DNA from 4 places in the Mesobacillus thioparans genome. Region 1 is predicted to be linked to each of the others. Evidence: riboswitches for the same ligand, from Rfam matches in the RefSeq annotation. Region 1 holds a riboswitch; each other region holds the start of a gene.
What was found. Region 1 has a riboswitch for cyclic di-GMP ahead of ACNAZ4_RS14140 (OmpL47-type beta-barrel domain-containing protein). Riboswitches for the same ligand answer to the same signal wherever they lie in the genome.
Positions count from the first base shown of each region.

Region 2: linked by a shared signal. The riboswitch ahead of ACNAZ4_RS08475 (hypothetical protein) and the one ahead of ACNAZ4_RS14140 (OmpL47-type beta-barrel domain-containing protein) in region 1 are both predicted to bind cyclic di-GMP.
Region 3: linked by a shared signal. The riboswitch ahead of ACNAZ4_RS10330 (anti-repressor SinI family protein) and the one ahead of ACNAZ4_RS14140 (OmpL47-type beta-barrel domain-containing protein) in region 1 are both predicted to bind cyclic di-GMP.
Region 4: linked by a shared signal. The riboswitch ahead of ACNAZ4_RS20660 (hypothetical protein) and the one ahead of ACNAZ4_RS14140 (OmpL47-type beta-barrel domain-containing protein) in region 1 are both predicted to bind cyclic di-GMP.

Region 1 covers NZ_CBCSFH010000008.1:46,835-54,266, forward strand. Annotated here, with positions in the region: gene flaG (flagellar protein FlaG) at 1-124, opposite strand, end outside; gene ACNAZ4_RS14140 (OmpL47-type beta-barrel domain-containing protein) at 251-5,089, opposite strand; cyclic di-GMP riboswitch class I at 5,165-5,261, opposite strand; gene ACNAZ4_RS14145 (hypothetical protein) at 5,464-5,856, shown strand; gene ACNAZ4_RS14150 (hypothetical protein) at 5,856-6,332, shown strand; gene ACNAZ4_RS14155 (flagellin) at 6,341-6,577, opposite strand; gene ACNAZ4_RS14160 (flagellin N-terminal helical domain-containing protein) at 6,802-7,432, opposite strand, start outside.
Region 2 covers NZ_CBCSFH010000003.1:280,397-287,828, reverse strand. Annotated here, with positions in the region: gene ACNAZ4_RS08490 (malate:quinone oxidoreductase) at 357-1,856, shown strand; gene ahpF (alkyl hydroperoxide reductase subunit F) at 2,097-3,626, opposite strand; gene ahpC (alkyl hydroperoxide reductase subunit C) at 3,640-4,203, opposite strand; gene ACNAZ4_RS08475 (hypothetical protein) at 4,671-5,159, opposite strand; cyclic di-GMP riboswitch class II at 5,190-5,273, opposite strand; gene ACNAZ4_RS08470 (ImmA/IrrE family metallo-endopeptidase) at 5,618-6,553, shown strand; gene ACNAZ4_RS08465 (helix-turn-helix domain-containing protein) at 6,567-6,905, shown strand; gene ACNAZ4_RS08460 (heme-dependent oxidative N-demethylase family protein) at 7,187-7,432, shown strand, end outside.
Region 3 covers NZ_CBCSFH010000005.1:65,221-72,652, forward strand. Annotated here, with positions in the region: gene map (type I methionyl aminopeptidase) at 1-95, opposite strand, end outside; gene ACNAZ4_RS10310 (type 1 glutamine amidotransferase domain-containing protein) at 472-990, opposite strand; gene ACNAZ4_RS10315 (late competence development ComFB family protein) at 1,194-1,469, shown strand; gene treR (trehalose operon repressor) at 1,574-2,299, opposite strand; gene ACNAZ4_RS10325 (helix-turn-helix domain-containing protein) at 2,570-2,890, shown strand; gene ACNAZ4_RS10330 (anti-repressor SinI family protein) at 2,993-3,121, opposite strand; cyclic di-GMP riboswitch class I at 3,151-3,236, opposite strand; gene ACNAZ4_RS10335 (hypothetical protein) at 3,454-3,669, opposite strand; gene ACNAZ4_RS10340 (helix-turn-helix domain-containing protein) at 3,890-4,231, shown strand; gene ACNAZ4_RS10345 (nitrous oxide reductase accessory protein NosL) at 4,476-5,144, shown strand; gene ACNAZ4_RS10350 (ABC transporter ATP-binding protein) at 5,216-5,947, opposite strand; gene ACNAZ4_RS10355 (ABC transporter permease) at 5,940-6,758, opposite strand; gene ACNAZ4_RS10360 (nitrous oxide reductase accessory protein NosL) at 6,755-7,216, opposite strand; gene nosD (nitrous oxide reductase family maturation protein NosD) at 7,213-7,432, opposite strand, start outside.
Region 4 covers NZ_CBCSFH010000017.1:4,001-11,432, forward strand. Annotated here, with positions in the region: gene ACNAZ4_RS20645 (lactonase family protein) at 1-664, opposite strand, end outside; gene nadE (ammonia-dependent NAD(+) synthetase) at 885-1,706, shown strand; gene ACNAZ4_RS20655 (hypothetical protein) at 1,747-2,091, opposite strand; cyclic di-GMP riboswitch class I at 2,346-2,430, shown strand; gene ACNAZ4_RS20660 (hypothetical protein) at 2,911-3,135, shown strand; gene ACNAZ4_RS20665 (phosphoribosyl-ATP pyrophosphohydrolase) at 3,371-3,706, shown strand; gene ACNAZ4_RS20670 (DoxX family protein) at 3,756-4,271, opposite strand; gene ACNAZ4_RS20675 (DinB family protein) at 4,521-4,973, shown strand; gene ACNAZ4_RS20680 (HIT family protein) at 5,049-5,444, shown strand; gene ACNAZ4_RS20685 (methionine aminopeptidase) at 5,481-5,693, opposite strand; gene ACNAZ4_RS20690 (Dps family protein) at 5,924-6,343, shown strand; gene ACNAZ4_RS20695 (DoxX family protein) at 6,600-7,007, shown strand; gene ACNAZ4_RS20700 (VOC family protein) at 7,021-7,432, shown strand, end outside.

The DNA of each region.
Region 1 (7,432 bases):
TCTTATCTTCAAAGGATGTCTCTGGTAAAAGCTCCACGAATTTTTCCTGCATCTCACTTGTTGTATTGCCTGCATCAGCCCTAAGCTGAGAGGTAAATTGATTTGATGATATCCGGTCAATCATCATTAGTTCCCCCTGAATTCAACATTCTTTTATTTTAATATCGGAACCTACTGCCGTTTATTTAGTTTTTGACACCCTAATTATTTTCTCGCAAAAAAAGACTCCTCAAAAAGAGGAGCCAATTGTTTATTTTACATCTACGCTGGCAGTACCTTTTATAAGGTATCCATTATCAAGATAAGCCAGCAGCTGAAGGGTTTCCTTTCCTGGTTTCCAGGCAAAGTTTTCGCGCTCGAATTTAAAATGGCCATTTTCAGCTTGTTTTTTCAAGCCACTGTTAGACAAAACTGGTGCAACGCCATTCAAAGTGACAGTGGAAATCACAAAGGAAAATCCAGAGAATTCTTCAGGTAAAATCGCTTTCACTGTAAAAATCCCTTTGTTTCCTTTGATGACTTTCGGTAACACTTCTAGGCTTATCGGGACATAAACAACGAATTGTTTTTCGACTGTTGTCGTCCAGCCTGCACGATCTGTCACTGTTACTTTAAAGGTGTAGGCACCCGGCTGGTCGAGGACGATAGAATCGCCGTTTTTGTACTTAACTCCATTGATGACTGCTTCTTCAACCGCCACCCCGGAGTGCTCGTCCTTAGCTCTATAAGTAACTGCGAATTCAGAACCAAGCTCATATTCTTCGTTTACTTCTGCATACACTTCTGGAGCTGTTTTATCAACCTTAACCGTGATTGTTTTTTGTGCTTCGCTATTTCCGGCAGCATCAACGCTGTAAAATGACACTTCATTCGTCCCTTCTTCTGAAACGGTGAAGCTTGTCCCCACTGTAAATTCAGAACCGTTGACCGCATACAATGTCTTTGCAATTCCGCTGAGGTTATCTTCTGCTTCCAGAACAACCTCTGCATTTTCCTGGTACCAATCGTCAGTAGTATTAGCAGCAGTCTCTGGCGCCTGGCTGTCGACTTTCACTGTTTGCGACTTGGCCGATTCGATGTTACCGGCCTTATCCACGCTGTAATAAGCTACTGTGTAGATTCCATCCTTCTCAAGCAGCAATTCTGTGCCTTCAAAAAAGCGGATGCCATCCAGGGAATAGAAGGTCGCTGCCACACCGCTAAGATTGTCGTTTGCAGACAACTCGACTTTAAAGGCATCCTGGTGCCATTTGTCTTCGATGTTCGAAGCCATTGCCGGAGCATGGGTATCAATTTTCACGGCCTCGGTTCGAACTTCTTCCGCATTACCGGCATGGTCGATACTGAAATACTTGATTTCATGAATTCCATCGCCAGTAACTGTGAATTCCGTTCCTTCTGCGTAATCATAACCATCTACGGAGTAGAATGTTTTTGCAATGCCGCTCAGATTGTCTTCTGCTGTTAGTTTTACAGCAACATTTTCATTGGACCACTCGCCTGTTAAATCCGATTCAGTTTGAGGCTTTGTCTGATCGATCTTCACTTCGACTGTTTGGACTTCTTCCTTATTGCCGACTTTATCGCTTGAATAGAAGGATATATGATGAACGCCTTCATTCTCGATCGAAAAAGTCGTGCCTTCAATGAAATCTTTGCCGTTCAGAGAATAGTACGTCGCCGCAACACCTGTTTCATTATCAGTCGCAGACAATTTTACCGTTGTTGTTTTATTTGTCCAACCCGTTTTTGCATCAGACGTTGTCACCGGCGCTTCCTCATCGATGATCAATTTGGCCAGCACTGTTTCCGAGGGAGCTGATTCCCCGAAGGAGTTGCTGTATGATGTCACATAATAAAGATGGTTCGCGTAAGTCAGATTTGAGAGTGTATAGGATAAGTTGTTCACCTTTTCCGCTACGAGAACCGGTTTGCCATTAATCAGTTCATAAATGTTATAGCCGTTGGCATATGTGACGAAATCCCACGAAATTCTGGCACTTGTTTCGCTGAGTAGCTTCAGAGTGGCTTTCGGCACTCCCATTTCAGGGTAGACAATTGTTTCAGTATATCTATTAGAAGCTGGCGACTCTCCGAATCGGTCGCTGTAAGCTACAACTTCAAATGAATGTTTTTCCTCTGTCAGGTTGTATACCTTATAAGATAGTGCAATACCCTTATAAAGCAATTCACGGTTATCACCATTAACTTTATAGACCTGGTAGCCATTTGCCCAGGTTACCTTTTGCCAGGAAAGGGTAATATTGTTGGCATTAAATACTGACCCTGTTAATACAGCAGGCTGCATTTTAGGCCATGTCAGCTGCAACTCAAGTTTAGCTGACTCTGGAGACTCACCAAAGCGGTCGCTAAATGAATGAACCTCATAGGTGTAGCCCCCTTCCGGCATGTTGGTGAAAGTCGAAGACGTAGATTTAATCGTCCTCACCAGCTCTTTTTTTCCATCAGTAACCTGATAAATATTATAAGAGTTTGCATAGACAGAGGCATTCCATCTCAGGGAGATGTCATTTCCGTTAGCAATGCTATACGTAAAGTTCGCTGGTAACTGCATGATTGGGAAAACAAGCTTGAACTCTACTAAACTTGACTCAGCTGATTCACCAAAACGATCGCTTACTGAAGTTACTTGCAGGATATAATCCCCTTCCGGCATATTCACTAACGTAGTTGATGTGCTGGTAACAGTCCTTAATAACTCTCTTTCTTCGTCCACGATTTTATAAACATTGTAGGATTTTGCAAAAGATGATGAATTCCACTTTAAAACAATGTCATTTCCATTTGCAATGCTGTATGTCAGGTTTTCCGGCTTTTGCATTTTAGGGAATACAACCGAAACTTCAACCTTCCCGCCTTCGTTTGATTCACCAAAGCGGCTGCTGACGGAACGGACGATGTATCGATGCTCACCTTCTGATGTATTTGCAAACGTCTTTTTTGGAGAAGATGATGACGAAACGGAGCCAATCAGCAGCTCCTTATTATCTATTAACTCATAAACATTATAACTATTAGCATAAGGAACTGAGGTCCATGCAAGTGCTACATCATTTCCATTTAGGATAGATGCTGTTACATTTTCCGGCTTTTCCATTATAGGATGAACAAGTGATAGCTTTATTGTTGAACCCTCAGGTGACTGGCTTGAGAAGTAGGAGTAAGAATGAATGACGAACTCATACTCACCAGCCGGTTGGTTAGTCAGCGCAGCAGATGTTCCTTTTGCAGTCGTCTTTAGAACCTTTTCGCCATCTATAATCTGATAGATCTTATAACTGGCAGCATACTCGACTGAATCCCATTCAAGCTTGATATCATTGCCATTGAGGATTGAGTATTTCAGGTTTCCAGGAGCCTGCATGACATAGCCATCAAGGGTGACTTTCACCCGGCCGCCTGCTGCTGATTCGCCAAACCTTGAAGAATAGGAATACACTTCATAGTCATATTCCCCAGCTTCCATATTGCTGTAGGAAATGCTCATACCGGTTACCGTCCTCTTTAGGACCTTTTTGCCATCAAGTATTTGATAAACATTATAATTCGTTGCGTATTCAGTCTTATCCCAGCTTAAGGAGAAGCTTGTCGGAGAGCTAGTAGAATATTCTACATTGCCCGGTGCCGCCATTTTCGGATGAACAATGTCAACACTGATTTTCAATCCGTCTTTAGATTCCCCAATTCTTGGATTCGACGAAAAGATTTCAAAATCATATGTTCCTTCAGCAAGGTTTGAATAGGTTTTAGTGGTGCCCGTCAAAGTATCCTTCAACACACGCTGGCCATCCACGTTCTGATAAATCTTATATTCGCTTGCATTTGCGACAGTATTCCAGGATATGTTCAAGTCGTTTCCGTTTAAAATCTTATGGCTTCCGTTTTCCGGTGCCGCAAGTTCATAGCTATCTACTGTAACAGTTAGTTTAGACCCGTTTTCAGACTCGCCAAAGCGATCGCTGTAAGAATTGATTTCAAATTGATATTCACCGGCAGGCTGTCTTGAAAAAGTCATTGAAGTTCCTGTAACAATATTTTTCAGAACCTTTTCCCCATTAATAACCTGATAGATCTTGTAGCTGTTCGCATAATCAACGCGCCCCCAGCTAAGGACGATATCATTAAAATTAATAACTCTTGCCGAGGCATCAGGAGTCTGCATGACAACCGTGCTGACCGCCAGCGAGATCCGGCTGCCCTCTTCAGATTCCCCAAAACGGTCACTGAATGAATGGACAATATACTCATAGTCGCCCTCTGGCTGGTTAGTGAATTTAACACTTGTTCCAGTGACGGTTTCTTTCAGAATTTTTTCCCCGTTTACCATTTGATAGATTTTATATTTATTTGCGAGATAAGAAGACTGCCACTTCAATGTGACATCCGTCCCGTTGGTAATCGTAAATATCAAATTTTCCGGCTTCTGCATAACAGGCTGGATCACTTCTGCAGTGATCGGACCTGTTGCTCCAGATTCGCCAAAGAATTTATTCGATGCAGTAACCACATATGTATAGCTGCCTGCTACAGCATTCGTTTTTGCATAACTATTGGAAGTTGTCTTTGTAATTATTTTTTTCTCTCCATCCTTCAGAATTTCATAAATGAAATACTCTTCAGCATACTGCGAAGCTGTCCAATTGAGGATTAAGTCGTTTCCATTTTGAATTTTGTATGTCAGGTTCGCAGGAGCTGCCATAGATGGATAGACAATGTCCACAGAAATGGGTGCAGAAGGACCAGATTCAGCATCACCGTTCAAAGTAGAAACTGTATATCTGTAATTTCCTTCAGGCAGGTCATTCACAGCATAGCTAGCTGTGTTGGAAGTACCAATCAGTGTCATTTGCCCTTCCTTGATCTCGTAAACGTTGTACCCTGTCGCTCCATAAACAGTATCCCAGCTGAGCCTTACATCTTCTGGGGATGGTTTTGAATGGGCCAGATTGCTTGGAGGAAGCATGCTACCAGCATCATTGGCTAGGGCTGTTCCTATAGGAAGGATTAATTGGGCCAACATAACCATTACCACGACTAAAGTTTGGATTTTAAAAAATTTTCCTATCATCTTTTTCTCCTTTTCCGAAAAAAGGGCAAACAAAAAGACCTTACCAAGGTCCATAGTAAATAAGTCTATGTATCCCGTGGTAACCGGCTGCCATCCACCTAAATAACTAGATAGGTAGAACAGGCCCTTGGCTTTGCGTCTCACAGTTTCCTATGATTTGCCTTTTTCACATGTATTTACCTTTTATTTTATTACAAAAGACTCGGTTGATTAATAGGTATATTTTACTATTATTTTTCAGATCAATAGATTACAATAAATCAAAAAGGAACATACGCTCTAAAAAATGAGGTGTGTAATGGATGATTTTAATTTTGTTTTGAAGAGTATACCTATTTATCAGTTGGGGTTGATTAATGGAAAATTACTAGGAGATGGGAATCGAACAAAATAAAAGCCCTCGTCTTCGATTTCAACATCGTTACAAAGATAAAGACTGGTGTCACCATTGTTATAAGAGTCTTAAAGATTTTGTTCCCCTTACGCAGCCAATATATAAAAGAGATAAAGATTCAAGAGTCAGCATGGGATTCTCGGAATCAGTGTATGTTCAATCGAAAACACCAGTTGTTTTTAATTATTTGAAAGAGAAATGGTATAAAGGACGGGTGAAGGTCATTCCGATAGACATACTCCAATTAACGTTGACTCCTGAAGCGTTAGCATGGTGGTATCAGGATGACGGCTATCTTTTGATAAAGGGAGGGATTGTTAAAAAAATCATCCTCTCAACAGATAACTTTTCCCCTTCTGAAAATAATTGTTAATGGAAATGATCAAGGATAAATTCAAATTACAATTCTCGCTTGATGGCCAAAATCGATTAAGCATATACGACAAACGGCAAATCATGTATTTTTTTCACCTTGTAAAGGATTACTTGCATCCTTCAATGATGAGAAAGCAGATACCTTCTTGTTCTGAAACAGGTTTAATTTTCCCACAGAAAAAACGGACATCAGTATATCTTCCCATTAAACTTCAGAAACCCACAAAGGAAATTAAAGAGCTGATCCACTCTATAACACCAGAAAGATTCATCAAAAAATGGTTCGAAGATTATCATCTTATTAGCCCTAATCATTTAGAATGGCAATTCGCACATCAAGTAACTTTAACTAATGAAGAACTATTAAAAGTTTATTCCATTCATAGAGAAACAGGAGTTACAATGAGTGAGATTTTGTCTATTTCAATCATTGAAGCAAGAAAAAAAGGCCTGTCCAGTGGACAAACCTCTTAAGGTAAAAATTAACGAAGAAGTTGAAGAACTCCTTGTGGCTGTTGGTTTGCTTGAGCCAACATAGCTTGTGCTGCTTGAGAAAGAATAGAATTCTTAGTTTGTTCCATCATTTCTTTCGCCATCGTGCGAACATTTGCTTTCACAAATGACCAGACTATATCTTCACCCTCTAATAAACTAGTAGGGGTCGGGCACTTCGGATTCGCAATGCTGATGGTCATTGCTTCACCTATGGATTTCATCATTCATAGCTTCCGCCTTAGATGGTTTATCCTAGTCGTTGAACCTTCTCCACTCTTTCGAGCCAGGAGCTTGGCTGCTGATTGCCCAATCTTTTCTTTTTTCAAGCCCTCACGCCTGCCGTTTCCAGCTGCGTTGTGGCAAGAAAAGCTCTAAGGGGTTCCCAGCAATTCACCCGATCATGATCTCTGGCCGTTACCAGCCAGGACGACTGTGCTTGTCACTGCTCTTAAGCAGCTAAAGCATAATCAACGTCACGCACACGTGATTCTGCAGCAGTTAGGTTTTCAGAAGAAGTGTTCAGATTGTTGATAGTATGTTCTAAACGGTTTTGAGTTGCACCTAATTTTGCACGCTCAGTTGATACTGTTTCGATTGCAGTATCGATTTTGGTAAGTTCAGCCTGAGCGTTAGTCTTAGTTGTTAAATCCACTGCTGCTGCTCCCATTAATGTAGCTGTATCTGCATTTGAGAAAGTATAAGAAATAACTTGACCAACGTTCGCTCCCACTTGGAAGTCAACATCTGTTGTTGTTCCATCCCATAGCTTTTGAGTATTGAACTCAGTTTCATCAGAAATACGATCAATCTCAGTCACTAATGCCTGGTATTCTTCATCGATTGCTGCTCTGTCTTCCGTTACATTTGTATCACTTGATGATTGAACTGCGAGTTCACGCATACGTTGAAGGATAGAGTGTGTTTCATTCAACGCACCTTCAGCTGTTTGTAACATTGAAATACCGTCTTGTGCGTTTCTTGAACCTTGATCTAAACCACGGATTTGTCCACGCATTTTTTCAGAGATTGCAAGACCAGCTGCGTCATCTCCAGCACGGTTAATGCGAAGACCTGAAGAT
Region 2 (7,432 bases), on a different contig from region 1:
GAGTAATATCGTCTACATTTCATGATTGCGGATTTTGATTCGCGAAAACATTTCGTCTCCTTTCCAATCTCCTCTAACTCATAAATTAGCCAAAACAAACTCTGGATAGGTCACTTATTTTCAATATACAATTTCAAAAATATCAGCGATTTTACCGGGTTTGGTGGCTGGTGAATCTTGTGGGAAGACTTCACACTTTTTTACAGTGACAAAATAGTTTATAATTATCAGTAAATAGTAGAAATTTTAATCCTCAAGTCATTATAATAGATTATGTTACGGTTTTAACAAAGACAGAAATGGTGTGTCCCTTTTCAGACGCGCCTACTCAAATATATGGGACAAGGAAGGATAAAATGAGCAACGTACAGAAAGCTACAGACGTTATCTTAATTGGAGCCGGAGTCATGAGTGCGACGTTGGGATCATTGCTGAAAGAGTTAGCACCGGAGTGGGAAATCAAAGTGTTTGAAAAACTTCCTTCGGCAGGTGAAGAGAGCTCCAATGAGTGGAATAATGCGGGTACTGGACACGCAGCCCTTTGCGAGTTGAACTATACACCTGAAAAATCCGACGGATCAATCGATATAACCAAGGCCATCAATGTCAACGAACAATTTCAGCTTTCAAGACAATTCTGGTCTTATCTAGTAAAGAGCAATTTAATTCGCAATCCCCAGGATTTCATCAGGCCGCTGCCACATATGAGTCTAGTAGAAGGGGAGAAAAATGTTACCTTCTTGAAAAACCGATTTAAAGCGCTTTCAGGTGTTCCGATGTTCCAGGGAATGGAGTTCTCGCAAGATCCTGCAAAACTGAAGGAGTGGATTCCTTTAGTCATGGACGGCCGTACGTCGACTGAGCCGATTGCTGCGACAAAGATTGACTCTGGAACGGATGTTAATTTTGGCGCCTTGACACGGATGTTGTTTGAGCATTTGGAGAGCCAGAATGTCGAGATGAACTATAAGCATAGTGTGAAAGATATCAAACGTGCGAGCGATGGGACATGGGAGGTCAAGGTGAAAAACCTTGATAGCGGCCAAGTGGAAGTCCATAAAACCAAATTCGTCTTTATCGGAGGCGGGGGAGGAAGCTTGCCATTGCTGCAAAAGACAGGCATCCCAGAATCAAAGCAAATTGGCGGATTCCCTGTGAGCGGCTTATTTTTGGTCTGCAACAACCCTGAAGTTGTCGAGCAGCACCACGCGAAGGTTTACGGAAAAGCTAAGGTGGGAGCACCACCAATGTCAGTGCCTCACCTCGACACTAGATTCATCGATAACAAAAAGTCCCTGCTGTTTGGACCTTTTGCAGGCTTCTCGCCTAAATTCCTGAAGACAGGATCGAATCTGGATTTGATTGGTTCTGTCAAACCGAATAACGTCATGACCATGCTCGCCGCAGGCATGAAGGAAATGGCCCTGACGAAATACCTGATTGAGCAAGTGATGCTTTCCCATGAAAAGCGCATGGAAGAACTGCGTGAATTCATCCCGAACGCCAAGAGCGAGGACTGGGGAGTGGTAGTTGCAGGACAACGTGTACAAGTCATCAAAGACACAGATTCAGGCAAAGGCACTCTGCAATTCGGCACCGAAGTCGTAAGTGCTTCAGATGGCTCCGTAGCAGCATTACTGGGCGCATCCCCAGGTGCATCAACTGCGGTTAACGTCATGCTGGAAGTGCTGGAAAAATGCTTCCCGGAAAGAATGTTTGAATGGAAAGATAAAATCAAGGAAATGGTCCCTTCATATGGAATATCCTTAGCAGCCAACCCCGAGCTATTCCATGAGATTCATGAATCAACGTCGCAGACGCTGGGATTAAGCGATAAAGAGCGGGTTTATAGCTGATTAATAAATTTTGAAACCTTCGATCCAAGTTGGATTGAAGGTTTTTTGTTGTTTTTAGATTTTCATGTGGGATTGGGCGGATGAGTGGCGAAGTGCATGTGTTATTTTGACAAGTTAGGAGGTGTCGAGGGAAAAGCTGTCAAAAATCCCGACAGGTTTGCCGTAGTTGGAGAGGGTTCCTCTTCAGAGCAAACAAAAAAACCGCTCCACTGCCAATCCAGGCAGTAAAGCGGCTTTCTATTAGTTACGAATCATGTAATCAAATGCTCCTAATGCTGCGGTGGCACCTGATCCCATTGAAATGATGATTTGTTTGTATGCACTGTCCGTGCAGTCGCCTGCAGCGAAGACGCCAGGCAGGTCTGTGGCACCGTGCTTGTCTACGACAATCTCGCCGAAGCGAGTGCGTTCAAGCGTGTCACCGAGCCATTCTGTGTTCGGTACGAGGCCGATCTGGACGAATACGCCTTGTAATTCAACATGGTGTTCTTCGCCTGATGCACGGTCAATGTACGTAATTCCGTTCACTTTGTCAGTTCCGGTAATTTCGCTTGTCTGTGCGTTTGTCACTACTGTGACATTTGGAAGGCTGTGCAGGCGGTCCTGTAGAACAGCATCAGCTTTAAGTTCAGGATTGAACTCGATGACTGTTACATGCTTTACGATTCCTGCCAGGTCGATTGCTGCTTCAACGCCAGAGTTTCCTCCGCCGATGACAGCTACATCTTTTCCTTCGAACAATGGTCCATCACAGTGAGGGCAGTAGGCAACGCCTTTGTTCTTGAATTCAGCTTCTCCTGGTACGTTGACATTGCGCCAGCGGGCACCAGTCGAAATGATGACAGTTTTACTCTTCAGGACTGCACCATTTTCAAGTTCCAGTTCGATCAGGTCTTTCTTCTCCAGGCGTGTGGCACGCTGAAGGTTCATGACATCGACGCCATACTCTTTAACATGCTCCTCAAGGCTGGCAACAAGCTTAGGGCCTTCAGTGTGCTTGACACTGATGAAGTTCTCAATGCCTAAAGTATCCATTACCTGGCCGCCGAAGCGCTCAGCAACGATACCTGTACGGATGCCTTTACGCGCTGCATAGATGGCTGCACTGGAACCAGCCGGTCCGCCGCCAACAACAAGGACATCATAAGGTTCTTTGTCAGCGAGCTCGGAAGCATCCGGACCTGAACCCATTTTTGCAAGAATTTCTTCAAGGGACATACGTCCGCTTCCGAATGGTTCACCATTCAGGAATACCGTTGGCACGGCCATGACCTGCTTGCTTTCAACCTCATCCTTATACGCTGCGCCATCGATCATGACATGGGAAATGCCGGGATTCAAAGTGCTCATCACGTTCAAGGCTTGTACCACATCAGGACAGTTGTGGCAGCTGAGGCTGACATACGTCTCAAAACGATATTCGTCTTTAATCGCTTTGATTTGGTCAATGACTTTCTGGTCTACCTTAGGAGCTCTGCCGCTAACCTGCAGCAGGGCAAGGACTAATGAAGTGAATTCATGTCCTAAAGGAATGCCTGCGAAAGTCACTCCAGTGTCTTCACCGGCACGGTTGACACTGAAGCTTGGTGTTCTTTCTAATTCTGCATGCTCCACTTTAATGTGGGATGACATTGTTGCCAATTCATCAACTAAAGCCAGCATGTCTCGTGATACATCATCCGATCCGGCGCTAACTTTAAGCAGCACATCGCCCTCCATCATCTGAAGATATTGGGCTAATTGTGCTTTGATTTCTGCATCTAATAACATGGGAGTGTACCCCTTAAATCTTTCCTACAAGATCAAGGCTTGGTTTAAGAGTTTCTCCGCCTTCTTTCCATTTTGCAGGGCAAACTTCGCCTGGGTTGTTGCGTACATATTGTGCTGCTTTCAGCTTGCTTACTACCTGGCTAGCGTCACGGCCGATTCCGCCTGCGTTGATTTCAACAGTCTGGATAACGCCGTCTGGATCGATGATGAAAGTTCCGCGCTCTGCAAGACCATCTTCTTCGTTCAATACATCGAAGTTGCGAGAGACCTTCTGTGAAGGGTCGCCAATCATGATGTACTCGATTTTGCTGATTGCTTCAGAGTGGTCGTGCCATGCTTTGTGAGTGAAGTGTGTATCAGTTGATACAGAGTATACTTCTGCTCCCATTTCTCTTAATGTAGCATATTCGTTTTGCATGTCTTCAAGCTCAGTAGGGCATACGAATGTGAAATCAGCTGGATAGAATACAACTACGCTCCACTTGCCTTTGAAGTTTTCTTCAGATACCGTGATGAATTCTCCGTTGTGGAATGCGTTTGCTGTGAATGGTAAAACTTGAGTCCCGATTAATGCCATGATTAAGTTCCTCCTTAAATTGGTTGAATTATTTTTGAAATAGTTTCCCTGAATGAATTCAGTTAACTATTCGGTAAACTAGAATAATTCTAATTCCGTAATTATTATCGTATAGCGGTAATTATTTTGTCAAGCGATATGATTCTTTGTTTTAGCAGATATAAAAACTCAGTCTATATCTATTATGGACTGTATCTTAAATAAAATGCCAATAATAAGCAGGAAATTTAATAAAAGAGACAATTCCTATTCATAATTCTCAATTATAGATTGAAATTGGAGTTATTTATTAAGCTTACTAAATCTCTTGTATAAAAGATTTAGAGATTCTATGGCTTTCTGATTTTTATTTTCTGAAATACTTCGTGAAGCTGCTTACAGGGGGAATGTTATGTCAATGAATGAAATTGACACCAATAGAGGAGGGCATAAAAAAACCATGAACAAAGAGTTCATGGTTCTAAACGTTATTGTAATGGAACGCCATTTACATATAAAGTGCCAGTGCTAGGGATTTTTTCTACATTGGTGATAATATGGCCAGAGTTTCCAGGATATTCATCCCCAACCTGAAGCTCTCCATTTTCAGTCTTATCAATACCAGTGATATTGAAACCAGTAAATTGATTTGACTTTCTTGGATCGTACGTAACACCTGATGAAAGAGTTACAGTGTTTTGATTTGTAACGTTGTGCACTTTCTCGCCTCTAGTTCCCTCGCCAGTAGTCCAAGTTACAGTTACCGCATACGTATTTACTGTTTCATAAGTAAATACTAAGTTTTTAGCTTGTTTCTGCAATTCAGCATTATTCCAACCCAAAGCCTGCTGAACATCACCCTTACCAACAAATCCTGTACCTGCTGATGAGTCATATGTTACTGCCGCCAACGAAGAACTTGCAAAGATCCCCATTGCCAATGCGCCTGCTGCTAATCCTGTTAATACCTTTTTCATTTTCCATCTCTCCTCTTAGATTTTATGTATTCCTAAGAGGGCCGGTTACACTAGTAGCTCCATACAGCCCAAGTGTCCAAATAAAGACTGTACTTCAAAGCTTCCCGCATTAACGATGGAGGATCATAGTGGCCACTAAATATTACCATCGTTATAGTTTCATTTTATATTAAACTTTAGTTAAAAACTAACATTTTTTATCGACAATTTTTTTATCCTGAAGGTAAAAAAAAAGTACTAACATAGTTAGTACTTAAAAGAATTGGGAGGAAATAGAGAATAATTCATTCTCTAATATTAATTGTATTTTAAACAACAGTGGAATGGAAACCTATTTCGTTAGACAAGTTTCCTTATTAAATAGAAAAATTTGTCTAAAATACAAAATATCCTTTTCCTGGGAGATTGTAATAAAGTATAGTTAGTTTAGACAGTAAGCGGGATCGGAGGGGTCCATCATGAAGAATTTGAGGCAAAAGGTCTTTTATCTTTTTTTCCTTCTTCCTTCTTTGGCTTTAATCTTTTTACATATCAAAATTCCACAGGAACTGGAGTGGAATGTGGTTTTCTTTTTATGCATCATGGTGATTTTTGACAGGATGAATCTCAAGATGTTTTCCGGTTTTCGTTATTCGTTTTTCCATGTCATGTTATCCTTGATTATTTTTGATCGTTTTTCAGTTGTATACGGTTTTATTTATCTTTTAGTAGATAGCTTGTTTGCTATATTCTCGAAAAAACGCGGGAGTTTGAAGTCGACAATCGCTTTGTTGTCGATGTATATCATCATAATAATCGCGTGTAATGAAGTTTATAATGACTATACCGACAAAATGTACCTGGCACGTTATCTTACTTTGATTTTAATGTTAGCTCTTAGTATGGTGTTTAAATATATTTACGTCTGGCTTGAAACAGGAGCGATGACCAGCAAGATGTTCATTGACAGATTCGGCCCAATGACGTTTGAGGTCTTGATCATTTTTCCGATTCTTGCGTTCTATGACCACTTGGATGTCAATCTGGTTCTGACTTTCTTTCTTTCCTACTATACTTTTATAGGTTTCCTGCACAGAAAGTTCATGGCGGTTAACCATATGCATATTGACTCATTGACGGCCAGGATTGAAAAGAGATTTGGAATACAAGTACTGTACAGGGATTTGAGTTTAATAAAAGGGATATACCATCCTGGCAGGAAAATGATTATCATTGATGAAAAGTTGGACTATCCAGAGCAGATTCAGACAATCGTCCATGAATTGCTGCACCATCAAACATATAAAGTTCTTAAATTGCCCGATATTATCGTGGAAATGATCATTACCTTATTTGAGGCGATTGTCAGCTGGTACTATATTATTTCGTATAAACGTGTTTCGAATTTAGATTAAAGGGAGAGTTATTATGACGACGCCATTAGGCCAGGAATTAAGGAGATTGAGAAAAGAAAGGGGCTTGCGGCTTGAGGATGTAGCGAATGGTACAGGCATTACGCTGCAGTACTTGAGTATGCTTGAAAAAGGTGCCAGGAAGTCGGTTTCTTTTGAAATCATGGCGGATATTTCACGGTTCTATGGAGTTCCTCTCGATTATTTTGCTGCCTTTCTGAAAAAGGAGGATTCAGAGCCCCTTACAGATGTGGAAATTATGCTTTGGCAAGCGATAAATGAAAAAGTCCGGGATGAGATTTACTATAAAAAAGGAAGATCGTTAAAAGAGATTTTTTCAAAAATGTTGAAGTAAGGAAACGGCGGCTAATTCGTAAAAAGATTAGGCGTTTTTTAGGCTGGAAATTACCATTCATGAATACCTTGGCTAAAAAAACAAAAAGGATAGGCAATCATGCTTTTACATACCCGATCAGCATCAAGACTCTTAAAGTCAGCAGCGGAAATCAGTATTTTTATCTAATGGACTTATGGGGAAAATGAAAAGTGAATAATTTCAGGATATTGTTATCGAATCCATTCTCAATTTTCAGTATAGTATTAATTATATAAATAATTCTGAAAAGTGGTGAGAAGATGACTATCAACGGGGATTTGCTGGCCTTTCCATATCCATTCGCCGATGGAGATGCATATAGATACTCTAACAATGCAATACCATTAAATCCACCAATTGCCATTGAATTGACGGAATCTTATTTAGAGGAAATAAACCTGAGGAGAGAATTGCTGACAAATCACCCAGAACGCTGTTACCACTCCATGCCGCATACAATGGATGCCCAGTGGGAGGTGCTGGATTTGATCCTGCACCAGCTGGCC
Region 3 (7,432 bases), on a different contig from region 1:
TTGATCAGTTTGCGCAACTCTTTATGAACAGAAGCAAGCAATTTTCCAGCTTCCTTCATATTTTCAATCTCTCGTGCTGATTTTAAAACAATCATTCCTTCATCTCCCTGATTCATTTCATCCTCTATATTATATTATCTTATACGTAAAATTTCGCAAAATGAACCAGTCCATCACAAGGTGAAAGGAAAATAGCCTTAGTTTTGTGGATTTCATCCCACTTTTCATGGTATTACATCCTAAAATTACTCTCTGCAATATTTTTTATAGCGAGTTTTTTGCTTTTATAGCGAGTTTTTTGCTTTTATAGCGACTTCTTCGGTTTTATAGCGAGTTTTTCGTTTTTATAGCGACTTTTTCATTTATATAGCGAGTTTCAACTTTTTATAGCGAATTGGAAATTACACTCGTTTTTTTCCAGTTCCGAACACAGTAAAAAACCCTTCTGCCTCAGCAAAAGGGTTCTTACTATTATTTTTCCAGCACCTTAAGTGATTCGCGGTTGAACGCTGGTATATCCTTCGGCTCTCTGCTTGTCACCAGCTGGTTGCAGCAGACGACGACTTCCTTGTCCTGGTATTTCGCCCCTGCGTATTCCATGTCGACACGGATTGACTTATAGCCTGTCGCTCCTCGGCCTTCGAGTGTCTTTGCAGTCAATAGCAACTGCGGGCCATGGCAAATCGCAAATACCGGTTTCTTCTCATCCATAAAGTACTTGGCGAATTTGACGAATCGCTCGTCCTCACGAAGTTGATCAGGTGAAAAGCCGCCTGGGATGAACAATGCGTCGAAATCTTCCGGCTTGACGTTGTCGATGCTTTCGTCAATCTTGACCTCAGCTTTGCCCTGCTTGCCTTTTACTGTCTTCCCTTTTTCTTTTTCGATTGTCATAACTTCATGCCCCGCTTCTGAAAAAGCGCGTGAAGGCTCAAGATATTCCACATCTTCAAATAGATCAGTTATTAAACAGGCAATTTTTTTACCCATGGATTCAACATCTCCTTTAATAATTTCTCCACTATTAAATGTTCCCTGTCTGCTGAAGCCAAAACATTGAAATACACTTCCACTTTTTAGTATAAAACAGTGAAAATAGACCTATCTTAAGTCGATGGGAAAAAAATCATTTTTTCTTGCCTGAATTCATCTATAATTTAGTGTAGGACAACCATAGGGAGAGAAGGAGCATCATGAATTTCGGATATACCAATGTAATGGAAGAAGTGGTTTCCACGCTTGTCAATGTGCTGATGATGAGTCCGGATTACCAGACGTTCTGCAATTGCCAGAAGTGCCGGGATGATATCATCGCCATCAGCCTGAACACTCTTCCAAGTCACTATGTCACTACGGAAGATGGCCGCAAGATGGTTTATGAACAGCTTAATACCCAGGAAAACAGGGCCTGGATCAATAAACGGATCATCAGTGCCATCCATCTTGTCGGAAAATACCCTAAGCATTAGACTTATTTTCACGTCTGAGGCAACAAAAGGGTGAAAACAGAGATAATAAAAGCTGCCTGCTGACAGCCCGGTCTTCAGGGCCTGCCATGGGGCAGCTCATTTTTTTATATGTTCTGGGTATCCATTCTTCTTGCGAAATCCACAAACCTGAACTTGTCCGGTCGGTGTCTTGATTCGGTATACTGGAAAAGTGTCGCATCATCGAAATAAATATAGTTTTTCACGATGACAATCGCGTGGAACCCTTCCATATCGAGAAGCTCCTGGTCCTCTGCATTTGGTTCCTCAACCGTGAATTCCTTCTTGGCAAAACTGATTTTTTTCTCCAGTTCCTTTTCAATATACTCAAAAATCGAGTTCTCACATTTATGGCGTGACAGCCCAGGAACATGTCTTTCGACAATAAAATCCTTATCGAGAATCACCCGTTCTTCATCAATATGCCTGACTCTTTTCACCTTCCAGGCCATCTCATCAATTTCCACATTCAATTCCCTGCCGATGTTATTTCCTGCCTGTTCGAGAACAAACTCTTCAACAGTTGTCTTCGCTGTTCCACCCATGTTTTCGGCCAGTTCTTTAAAGCTGATCAGCCCGGAAATCGGGAACTGGTGCCTTTTTAAATCGAGCACCAGCGAGCCTTTGCCGCGGATTTTTTGGATGAAGCCATTTTGCGCAAGAAGGTTCAGGGCTTTGCGGATGGTTTCGCGCGATGTTTGATACATATCGGCAAATTCATTTTCAGAAGGCAAAATCGTTTTCGCGGGATAATGCCCCTCCTGTATTTGTCTGGCGATTTCTTCATAAATCGATAAATACTTTTTCTGCATATCATCACCGTACCTTGTCTGATTGCTACCATTTTACCTTTTTTTAAATCAAAAGAATATAATAGAATGTTCCGTTTGCATACTATAAAAATTTATCGAAAAACTGCCGATAACTATAGTGACTAATTTTTTCCCAACCTTTTTATAAAAAAAACACCACAAAAACCGAAAAGATTGTTTATAATTGTTCTGTAGGGTGTTCTTAATATGGAACTATTTTATCAGATTTGTTATGATATAACTATAAATTGACAAGGTGTGTGGATTACTGTGATTGGTGAACGCGTCAAAAAACTTCGACAAGAAAAAAGAATGTCCCTATCCGAGTTGGCAGAGCAGGCTGGCGTCGCAAAATCCTATCTAAGTTCTTTGGAACGGAATCTGCAAACGAATCCTTCCATTCAGTTTCTTGAAAAGATCGCTGGAGTCCTGAATGTCCCGGTTGATCAATTGATCCATGAACAAGTCGACAAGGAAAATATTGATTCAGACTGGGTCAAACTTGTGAAGGAAGCAATGGATTCAGGGATCAGCAAAGACCAGTTCCGTGAATTCCTCGAGTTTAACAAATGGAGACTCAACAATAAATAATTTCAAGGGACAGCATTCTCGCTGTCCTTTTTTTTCACAAAATAAAAAGCACCTCTGTTACGAGCTGCCCGATTATTTGACGGTTATCTATGTATGAGTGGTTTATTCCTGTCCGTTCCCCAATAAAAACTCCCTGATTTCTTCTTTATTTATGCCCATTTCCAATGCTTCCGTGATCAACTGCATCCATTCTGTATCCAGTTCTTCGAAAATTACCTGTTCTTTAATCAAGTTCTTCCCCCCAAAATACAGTTAGTATTCCAGGCAGTCCGGCCATCCTAGCACTTTATACCTTAGATCCGTGACTTTGCGTCCTGATTTTTCAACCAGTTTGCCTTTATCTGATTCTTTTTTCCTTTAACTTTAATTCCCAATGTCATTGTACCCTGTTCTATATATTTAACATGTAAGAATTTGTCGGTGATCCAATGTAAATATCTTTCTTTTTCTTCCAAACAATTACAAAAAAACTGGTAAATAAGTCATTTTTCTGAAAATTGTAATCATTTCACTTATGCTTTTTGTCGCATTCTATCCTAAATTGTTGAACTCTTTTTATAAATTCACCCCCATAAATCTGAGGCTGGGCCTTTGGGCTGTTGAGTTTGCGAATATACTGCCGTTTTCCAGCGATGCTTGATGACCACTTTTTCAAGGCTGATGGCATTGAAGAACGGGTACCTTGTTAAATCATTTCTGCACACAGGACATAGCCATTCCCCCTGTTCACTGCTGCTATATGAGGGACGATTGCATCGATCGCAGTTTTTTCTGTACATTGCCATTTGCCTCCTTCAAATATTTTGTCCGGTGCTCCACTCGAGTATAGTTCAGAGGAACCATTTTTGAAAAAGTCCATAATAAGGCGAATTTTCTTAAAAAAGAACAAAAATCGTTCTTTTTTAAGAAATAGCTTCGATTATCACACTTTCTTGTGTTTTTTAAAGAATAAATTTGTTCGTTATAATGAATATAGTTGAAACTTAAGGAGATAACCAGATGAAGGTAGGAGAGAAGATTAAAAGATTACGGTTGGAAAGAAATTATTCTATTACCGAGCTTTCCCGAAAAGCTAAGGTTTCTAAGTCCTACCTCAGTTATATCGAGAGAGGCATTCAGGAAAACCCATCGCTCCAGGTGCTGTCACGACTTGCCCACAACCTTGATACATCCGTCGAAGACTTGATGGGGAAGCAAACGAAAAGGGCCGACACTGTTCCCGTTGATGAGGAATGGATCGGACTTGTCGATGAAGCGATAAAAAATGGCATCAGCAAAGAAGACTTTTCATACTACCTTGATTTCATGAAATTCAGGAGCCGTAGTGAAAGAGAAAAATAACGAGTATTATAGAATACCATTCAAGATTGCAATTTATACCTACTATTCCAAAACCAGCATTAAAAGCTGATTCCCCTATGTGTAATCTTATAAAAAATACTAAGACAGCGTGATGGCATGCCTCATGATTACTGTCATAAAATCGTCAAAAAAAATCTGTACATCTCACTTTTCCCCCACGATTTTTTCGCATTTTACTCACAACTCCCTGATAGGATTAAATTCGATCAAAGGAGGAGATTGTATGAAGAAATTACTTGCTGCTATGATGGCAATTTTATTGACGATATTCGTTTCAGCCTGCGGTGATGACTCTGCCAAAAGCGAGCCAAAAGAGGACAAGGATCCCGCAGCGACAGAAATGAATCATGAAGGAGCGGATGCCCATGAACACTCAGAAGGCCCACATGAACCTGGAATCGATGATGTTTGTGCTTTCTGCAATATGAAGGTATACCCTGAAAAAGATCCGATGGGAGTTTTCACGGCACAGGCGAAGACCAAAGACGGTGACTATGTGTTCTTTGATGATAGCGGATGCCTGCTGAATACCCCTAGACGCGATGAAGTGGAATTCGAGGAAAAATGGGTGCGTGACTACCTGACATCAGAATGGATTGACGCGGATGCCGCCATTCCTGTAAAAGCAGATATTAAAACACCGATGAAATATGGTTATGCGTTCTTCAAAGATCAGGAAAGCGCCGAGAAATTCATTGCCGAAAACAGCGATAAAAACGCGATGATTGCTTCATGGGAACAAATTGACCTGATGGCGAATGAAAGATTTATGAAAAAAATGAAGATGAATTCGGACAGCATGAATAAAGGTAGTGAAAATAATATGGAAGACATGAATAAAGATAGCGAACACAATATGGACGACAGCGACAAAGAAGACAGCGGTCATTGATAAGGAATAACAGTTAACGCTTTAATAAGAAAGCCTAAGAAAACTCCCGGCACCAGGTACCGGGAGTTTTCTTATCCATCATAAACGGAACTGGACTGATTGAAAAATACTTTTTCCAGCGGAAGATAACTGCCGTTAGGATTGACGAGCGAGTCGACGGTTTCGCAGATCTTCATCTGCCCTTCTTCCATGAAGGCAGCGCGGTCAGCGAGTTCCTCCACAAGACTGAGAATATGGGTAGTGAAGAAAATCGTCTTTCCCTGTCGCTTCTCTTCCTCGATGATTTCCTTGAATCGGAACACCCAGAGTGGGTCAAGACCATTGGTCGGTTCATCGAGAATCCGTAACGGAACATCCGGAAGCAGTGCCTGCGCCAAGGACAGCCGCTGTTGCATGCCTTTTGAATATTGCTTGATTTGCATATTGCGCACATCATATAAACCAACCTGCTGAAGTACTTCATTCACTCTTACATCCCCAATGCCTCTTAATCTCGCAAAGAATGTCAACACTTCAAGACCCGACAATTGGCGCTGGAACAGCATTTCATCTGGCATGTATGAAATCAGCTTTTTGAATTCATGGCTGCGCGGGTCAATTTCACTCCCGTCCAGCAAAACCTTTCCACTTGTCGGCTTCATGATTCCCGTGAGCATTTTGATCAACGTACTTTTACCCGCACCATTTCCGCCGCAAAGAGCGAAGATTTCCGGCTTATTAATACCAAAGCTGATATCGGTTACCTTTTTCGTCTCACTATAAACCTTAGCAAGAGCATCAATCCTGATCCACTCATCACTCATCTGCAGCACCCCTTTTCATCCTGCGGACAGAAATAATCACCGGCAAAATCATCCAGAGCAAGACAGCAAGAATAACCAGCATTTTGCCCATCATGCCATCCGCCCAGATCGTCAAATCATAAAGTCGCGGCCCAAATACCGATGCACCATCAAGCGAAAGGATCGACTGGACCCGGATCAATTCCACTGGATTCAGGAAGATCGAAACCGTCAGCATCGGCAGCAGCCATTGCTTCAACAAGAACATACTCAAACCCATGATGATGAATTCATAGAACAGGACCAGGAATGCCCAGACAATCAAGCTGAGGCCAAGCGCCTGGAACCGTGATTTGGAAATGGTCCCGATCACCATCGCCAGCGACAGGAAAATTGCCGCAAGCAATAAGGAGTAGAGATAAAATAATATCAGCAGCGACACATTAACGCCTGCCCCTAAAAAGAAAATCACCAGCAATGCCGCACCATATCCAAACGTCAGTACCGACCAGACGGCGACAAACAGCCCTGCATATTTTCCGAGGATGACACTCCATGGAGAAACAGGGTAGGTCAGCAGCAGCATCAGCCCCCGGTCCTCTTTTTCACCCGACAGGAACAGGCTGCCGATTAAAAGTGAAAGCAGGGGAATCAGCAATAAATTGATATTCAGGAGGCTTGCTGTCATCCTGTTGAAACCATCAAATCCTGAGCCACCGGTGTTCCCAAGGAAGGCAACCATGATGGCAAGTGATGAGAACAGAAAGCCAAAGCCGGCCAGCCAGTGGCTTCTCATCAACAGGGTAATCTGCTGCCTGGCAATATGCCTCATTGCTCCCAGCTCCACTCATGTTGTTTTAATAGCTTATAATCTAGCACTTCTCCCTTGCCCTGTTCTTTTACATATTGTTCAGCACTCTCCTTGTCCTTGAAGCTGACCACTCCATTTGCCATTGGTGTCCAGAAATCAGGATGGTACGCATGGAAAGCATTTTCCAGTTGTATCCATTCACCCGTGTCCACATCCCGGACGTATTTTTTGGCGGCCTTTTCTTCCTGAAGATCGGCTTCCTTCCCAAGGAACTCATCCATACAGCCGATATCATCAAACTTATATACTTCCCCATCAGCGGTAACGACTTCGGTGGCATAGTGCTCATGGGCAAGACCCATATTGCAGACTTCGCACACATCGATTTCCGCGTTGATTTCCTCCGGCTCCATCGCATCGTTGCTGCAGCCGGCAGCTGTCACTGAAAGCAGCAGTAATATCCCAAGCGTCTTGATCATCTGAATTTCCTTCCTTTCATAATGACAAATAACGCTATCACCATAAATATGATTCCAATCAGACCGGACCTCCATTGGCCCTTGTCCTGCTTAACAGCAGATGGCAGAATGGCTGCCGGTGCTACCAGCGGACGGGCATCATAAACCTCTGCCGATCCAAAGCTTGGAAATAAAGACTCCGCCTTTGTCCACAACTTTACCGACGGGCTTTCGAAA
Region 4 (7,432 bases), on a different contig from region 1:
AGACAAGCACCTCAGAGCTGAATTCCGTCATCAAATAGGCGATTGTGCTGTTAGGATGGAAAACAAGATGTCTTGGGCCGCTGCCTGGTGCAATATGCAATACACTCTTTTCGATCAGCTGTCCATTGTCCACGGTATAGGTGATCAACTGGTCGATGCCAAGGTCGATCACTGCCGCGTATTTCCCATCAGGAGTGAAGCCGGCATAATGGGTGTGCGCTTTTTCCTGGCGTTCATCCGGTCCTGAACCCTCATGGTGGACGCTTGATAATACATTCTCGATACTGCCGGTTTCAGCGTTCAGCAGATAAGAATCTGCAGACCCTTTATGGTAATTGGCAGATAAAAGCAGGGTATGTTCACGGTTCACGCTCACATGGCAGGGAGATGCACCTGGTGCAAGCTGTGAATCGATGAATGACAGCTTTCCTGAATCGAGGATCGTGAAGCCTGCAACGCCCCCGGAACTGCCTTCCTTTGCGACAGCATAAAGGAAGCGGTTATCATCACTGATTGTCAGGTAAGTAGGGTTTTCCAGCGCAGCCGCTGGTTCTAAGCCGAGGATTTTCCCATTTACAGTATCTAAGGTGAAAGAGTAGATACCCTCGCTGTCACCTTTTGTGTATGTACCGAAATAGCCTTTGAACGTTTCATGAGTTGCCATTAATGAATGCCTCCAATTTAATTCGCAATGATATTATGCTTTATAGTCTAGCAAAAAAATCATGGCGGACAAAATGTTACGTCCACCATGGGAATGGGTAAAATAAACATGAGCATTTTGGGCATTGGGATGTTAGGTTTTCTGACGAAAATCTGGACTTTGAACTTTAGAAGGGATATGCTCTTTTTTGAATAGTTTTACGTGAACTAGGAGGGTTAACATGAGCTTACAAAAGCAGATTATTGAAGATTTGAATGTGCAGCCGCAAATTGATCCTGAGCAGGAAATCAGGAAGAGAATCGATTTTATGAAGCAATATTTGCTTGCGTCCAGGGCGAAGGGTTTCGTACTTGGAATCAGCGGCGGCCAGGATTCCACACTCGCTGGGAGACTTGCGCAAATGGCTGCGGAGGAATTGCGGTCAGAAGGCAATGAGGCCAAATTCGTGGCTGTCAGACTTCCTTATGCGGTGCAAAAAGACGAGGACGATGCCCAGAAGGCGCTGGAATTCATCCAGCCTGACCAAACGATCACTTTCAATATCCAGCCTGCTGTCGACACCTTCAATACCCAGTTCGAGGAAGCGATTGGCGAGAAGATGACGGACTTTAATAAAGGAAACGCAAAGGCAAGGATCAGGATGATCACTCAGTATGCAATTGCGGGGCAGGACGGCTTGCTGGTCATCGGCACAGACCATGCTGCTGAAGCAGTAACCGGATTTTTCACTAAATACGGAGATGGCGGAGCTGACCTGCTTCCTCTTGCCGGTTTGAACAAACGGCAGGGCAGGGAATTGCTCAAAGCCTTGAATGCAGAATCCCGGCTGTACCTGAAAGAGCCTACCGCCGACCTTCTTGACAATAAACCGCTCCAATCGGATGAAACCGAGCTTGGAGTCAGCTATGAAGCAATCGATGACTTTCTTGAAGGAAAGCAAATCGATGAAGCAGCCGCTGCCAAAATCGAAGGCAGATATCTTGCTTCAGAGCATAAACGGCATGTTCCAGCTTCCATGCATGATTCATGGTGGAAAAAATAAGCACAAAAAAGCCTGGCAATCAAAAGCCAGGCTTTCCTTTTTATTCAGTTTGCGCAATAGCGAAATGCGGCGCATCCTCTTTTTCTGTCACTTTGTCGATTTTATCGGTGAACATCTGGAAGACTCGCTTTTTTTCTTCCAACTCCTTGATATATTCTTTCAAATCATTGAATCGCTCTTCAAATGGCTGATGGTACAGCTCGCGGATTTTCCTGTTCAGGTCAGGATTCACAGTTGACTGGACAACCTGTTTCGTGATGTTGAATTTATATGTATACACTTTTAGCTCATTTTTAACTTCTTCATACTCCGCATCAATTTCTTTGAGTATTTCTTCAATTTCTGCTTTCCATTCATCTAGCGACTTCTTAACATGCTGTTCCATAAGGATCCTCCTGCCATTCGCCTGTAATAAAGCTTCTTCCCTCTATTCTAGCAATTGATGTTTACATAGAGATTGCTGTGATATTACATTGTGAAAACAAAGGTCTAATAGAAATCGAAGGGTGGAAGTTCCATCCTGTTATATAAATTCCTATCCCTCCTGCAATCATAAGTTCTAGGTAATAAGACTTATCTTTGTAAGTAATTGGCGAATTTTGTTGAAACAATGGTTCTAAAGTTTTATATTTTAATTAGAACTGAAAAAGGCAAACTTATCGAAAGGTGAGGACGCAAAGCCACGAGTCTAAGGCCTTACAGCTATGATCGTCGGGTTGCCAAAAAAGAACGGATGAGAATAGAGAGTATGGGTGAATGGCTTTGACAGGCCGTTTGCCACACAAAATCCGCCGTCTTTTTGGAGGATTTTTTTGCTGTTCAGGAAATTACAAAAGTATTTTTGTGTGGATAACTACTTATGGGAGTCTTAATCCAGCTCCAGCGCCTAGCCCCTCGAGACGCTTGTCTCGCTGCGGCTCCTAACTCCCCGAGACGCTTCGGTCCTGCCAATGAAGTCAAAGAACGACTTCACTGCCAGGCCCTCCAGCACTTGTCGGGGCTGACCAAGGCGCTTCCGCTTTATATTATTTGTCAGACTTTTCTGCACAATAATGCAAAAAGAGCCAAATTTCACGTTTGCCGATTGTCAGAAAGGATAAATAATACTTAAGTATCTTGACAGGACGAATGAACATAATCCTTTTGGCAGGTTTGTTTTTTGCAAAAAGGGTTTCAAAAAAATGGATGAAAGGTGGAGGAAACGTTGACTGTTTTATTTGGGACGGTAGAATACTTTGAACGGGAAATTGAGTTTCATTTAACAGAGGTTGAAAAAAGGGAAAGGTTCCGGGAAGAAATTCAACAAATTCAAACGATGCTTGAAGAAGAGCTTCGGAATGATTTCATCTGCGACGAGAAGCTAAGAAGAGAATGCCTTGAGAATCTATCGAATGCCTGCAATAAATTAACTGAAGATTATGTAGTTTGAAAACTGCTAATCTATGAAAGTGTAGTTTAAAAACTGCTGATATATAGAGGGCCTGTGGTACTGTCCACAGGCCTTTCCTATTTTTCCGTTATGAGCTATCGAGGGGAAGCATATACCATAAAAAGAATCCAAGAGCCATTCTTTCACTGGATAAGTTGGAGGATTTTACGAAAGGCGTTTGAACAGACGGATTTAAGGTTATGTTTATCTATAAGACAGCTAAAGGGGAATCGCAATGGAAAAGAAAGAATACAATAAACTCGTCAGGGACTTGTTTCCGGAATTGATGAAGAATAAAGGCAAGAAAATCGAATATGAAATTCTGCAAGGCAGTGACTATAGTGAAAAGCTGATGGAAAAATTCAATGAAGAAGTTGAAAAATTTCGGAATGCTGGAACAGACAGGCTGCTGAGTGAAATAGTGGACTTGCTTGAGGTGGTCTATGCGATTGCCGAACATCGGGGAATCACCGAATCGGAAGTTGAGTTCATGCGCCAGCTGAAGAAGACCCGAAGCGGCGGCTTCCGCAAAAAAATCCTGCTCAAATCAGTTGAAGGAAGTTCGAAATGAAAAACAAGCCCTCTGCCAAAAAGTGGCGGAGGGCTTTATCTATACCGTGTTAAGCAGTTTTTTGCGCCGCTTCCGGTTCTCTTTTTAAAACAGTCTTGCGGATGAAAGGTACCACCCAGCGGTCTAGACCGTATTTACCAGCATTGTAGCCAGCGAACAGGAGGATGAATCCGAAGAAGATGTCTGTTGGGTTGTGAGATACAGTGCCGGCAAGGAAGAAGCTGAAGTTCATAACAAGTCCGAAGAACATGGCAGCAGTAGTCAGGCAACCCAGGATCAAACCAAGACCGATCAGGAATTCTCCAAGCGGAACGATGAAGTTGAAAAGGTCGACGTTAGGAATCGCGAAATTATCAAGGAAGTTTACATACCATCCATAAACCATGTGTCCGTCTGGACCTTTCACCGGATTGGCAACAGCATTTTTCAAATATCCAGTAGCGTCAAATCCTTCTCCTGTCAATTTTCCCCATCCTGCAGTCATCCAGTTGTAACCGAGCCATACACGAATCACAGTCAACAGCCCAGCAGCAATATTGTTTTCCCTTAACCATTTCGCTAACATCTAAATCGCTTCCCTTCAAAAATATAATGATTACACTTATAAAATATCAAAGCAATATTTGGAAATCTGTGAATAAAGTGTGAAGACACATATCGTCCATAATGTTTTGAACAAATTTTGACAGTCAGTTTCCTTTTTTGGATAATATACCCTTATAGGTATTTCTGTAATATTCTTTCCTTGCCACATATATTGGGAATATATAGAATAAATATAAAATGAGGACTAGCAGGAAAGGGGAATGGAAAAATGAGCGAGCTATTGTTTAAGCAATTTGAATTAACAAGAGGGAATTTTTTAAAGCATATCGAGGGATTGAATCCTGAACAGGCGAGTTTTCAGCCTGATGGTTTCAACAATAATATCCACTGGCAGATTGGCCATGTATTGACGGTGGCAGAACAATTCATGATGGGTTACCCTAAAAAATCAAGTCATCTCCCTGAGAATTACATAGCGCTATTTGGAAATGGCACACGTCCAGCTGACTGGTCAGGCGATGTTCCTTCACTGGAACTATTGACGGACCAATTGAAAGCCCAGCTGGGAAGAATCAAAGAGGTGCCGGCTTCAATGCTTGACGAGAAACTGAAAAAGCCTTTTCTGGGACTTGAGACGTTTGGTGAACTTGCCAATATGGCCTTGTTCCATGAATCCTACCATCTTGGCCAGATTCATGCGATGAAAAAATTAGTGAAGTAACCATGAAGAATCAGCAGTGTCCGCTATGGTCACTGCCTTTTTAGCGAGGATTTAAATTAGAAATGGAGGCTGCCTATGCAACAGGAGACTTGTCCATATTGCAATGTACATGCTGATGAAGAGCAGCAGATCGTCTTAGAGAATGAAACCTGTTATTTTATCCAAAAGGAATCAGAGCAGCAAATCCTTCAGGGGAGCGGACTGATCATTCCGAAACAGCATAAACAAGATGTATTCGAGCTATCAGATCAGGAATGGAAGGATTCAAGGGAATTATTGATGGCCGCAAGGGAACTGCTTGACAGGCGGTACTCGCCAGATGGCTACAGTGTTGGCTGGAATACAGGCAGAGCTGGTGGACAATCGATTTTCCATGCTCATTTGCATGTCATCCCCCGCTTTAAAGATGAACCATTGGCCGGGAAGGGAATCAGGTACTGGATCAAACAAAAAGAGAATAAGAGAACCTAAGCAAAGAAAATGGCCTCTGCATCTGCAGGGCCATTTTTAAGTCGTGCTCTCATTCCAATCTGTATATAATCCGCTCCCATTGCAGCCAGGACATTCATACGGTGCCGCGTAATAGACAAATTCATTTGCGGAAAAAGCGTAGTAACCCCTGCCATGGCAGTCAGGGCATTTGTTTTGATCCTTCATATTAGCCAGGTGGTTTTCATATCTGGCATTTCTCCATTGATTAAGTGCATTGAATAAACCCAAAATTTTACACCTCCAGTTCTATGCATAGTTTGGAGAAATTCACTTATTTTTATGTATAGTTTATGGAGAAATTTGATTTTTGCCCCTGGTACGAGCACATCTCCATTCTGAAAAATTGACATTACTATGAACATTTTAGCCTTAACAACCACTACTGGATAATCTTGGACTATAATGAACCCGAATATGAAAATTAGGAGGAATTCAAGGTGAAAAATGAACTGACGCAAATGGTCAACCAGCAAATTGCAAACTGGACAGTGCTTTACATCAAGCTCCATAACTATCACTGGTATGTAACAGGACCAGAATTCTTCACGCTGCATGCTAAATTCGAAGAGCTGTATAACGAAGCCGCATTACATATTGATGAACTCGCCGAAAGATTGCTGGCAATGGGGGACAAGCCGGTAGCAACGATGACTGGTGCACTCGAGCTTGCTTCGGTAAAAGAAGCTGCAGGAAACGAGTCACCTTCAGAAATGGTCGCAAGCATTGTTGAAGACTATTCAACCATCATCGATGAATTAAAGCGGGGAATGGAAATCGCTGGGGAAGTAAACGACGAAACAACAAGTGATCTGCTTCTCTCCATTCATTCTGGTTTGGAAAAACATGTTTGGATGCTGAATTCATTTTTAGGCAGATAAGAGAGGGAAGGAAAGGGACGTATGCCGGGGCATACGTCTTTTTTTTATCCTATTCGTTTAGGCCTTTTTAGTATTCAGACCTTCAGCCAGCTATGGGACCAAAAACTTTAAATTGAATAATTACTTTACACAAAAAAAGATTACTTGACGTATACTAATAACTAAAATATAATAACTTACATAAAGTAAGTAACTAACGTAATTGTAACTGCAGTACAGTTTTCGTTACAGGAAATGAAAAAGGAGAATGATACAAATGATAAAGTCGAATGAAGTTGGAGCAACAATTTTAAGAATCGTTTTAGGAGCAACATTCATGATCCATGGCGCAGCCAAGTTCCAGGGTGGAATCGAAAATACGGTAGGTTTTTTTGAAAGTCTTGGTCTGCCAGGTTTTTCGGCATACATTGTAGCTTTAATAGAGTTGGCAGGCGGTATCGCGATGATACTGGGCGTTGGAACAAGGATTGTTTCGATATTGTTTGCGCTTGTTTTGGCCGTAGCGGTTATAAAAGTGAAGCTCGCCGGAGGATTCCTTGGAAACGGACAGATGGCGGGATATGAACTTGACCTTGCGTTAATGGCCATCTCAATTTATCTGGCAATCACAAATAAATCACTTTTCGCTATGGATAATGTCATCTTTCAATCAAAAAAAGCTTAAAGGAGGAAATCAAATGAATTTTCATCAGCCTCCGGTTACTTTTGTGGGCCGGGTGGATTTAAAGGTACAGGATCTCGACCGTTCAGTTGCTTTTTATCATGACGTGATTGGTTTTAAAGTTCTCGAAAAAACGGAGAGGTCAGCGAAGTTTACTGCGGATGGCAAGAATGTACTGCTGTCAGTCGAACAGCCCGATGATGTAATGCCAAAACAGAGAAGAACCACTGGACTATATCATTTTGCGCTATTACTGCCCCGTCGTGCTGACCTAGCGAATATATTGAAACATTTTGTACTGATGAAGTTTCCACTTCAGGGAGCATCAGATCACCTTGTGAGTGAGGCACTCTATCTTGCCGATCCAGATGGAAATGGGATTGAAATCTATATAGACCGGCCAGCTTCAGACTGGACATGGAATGAGT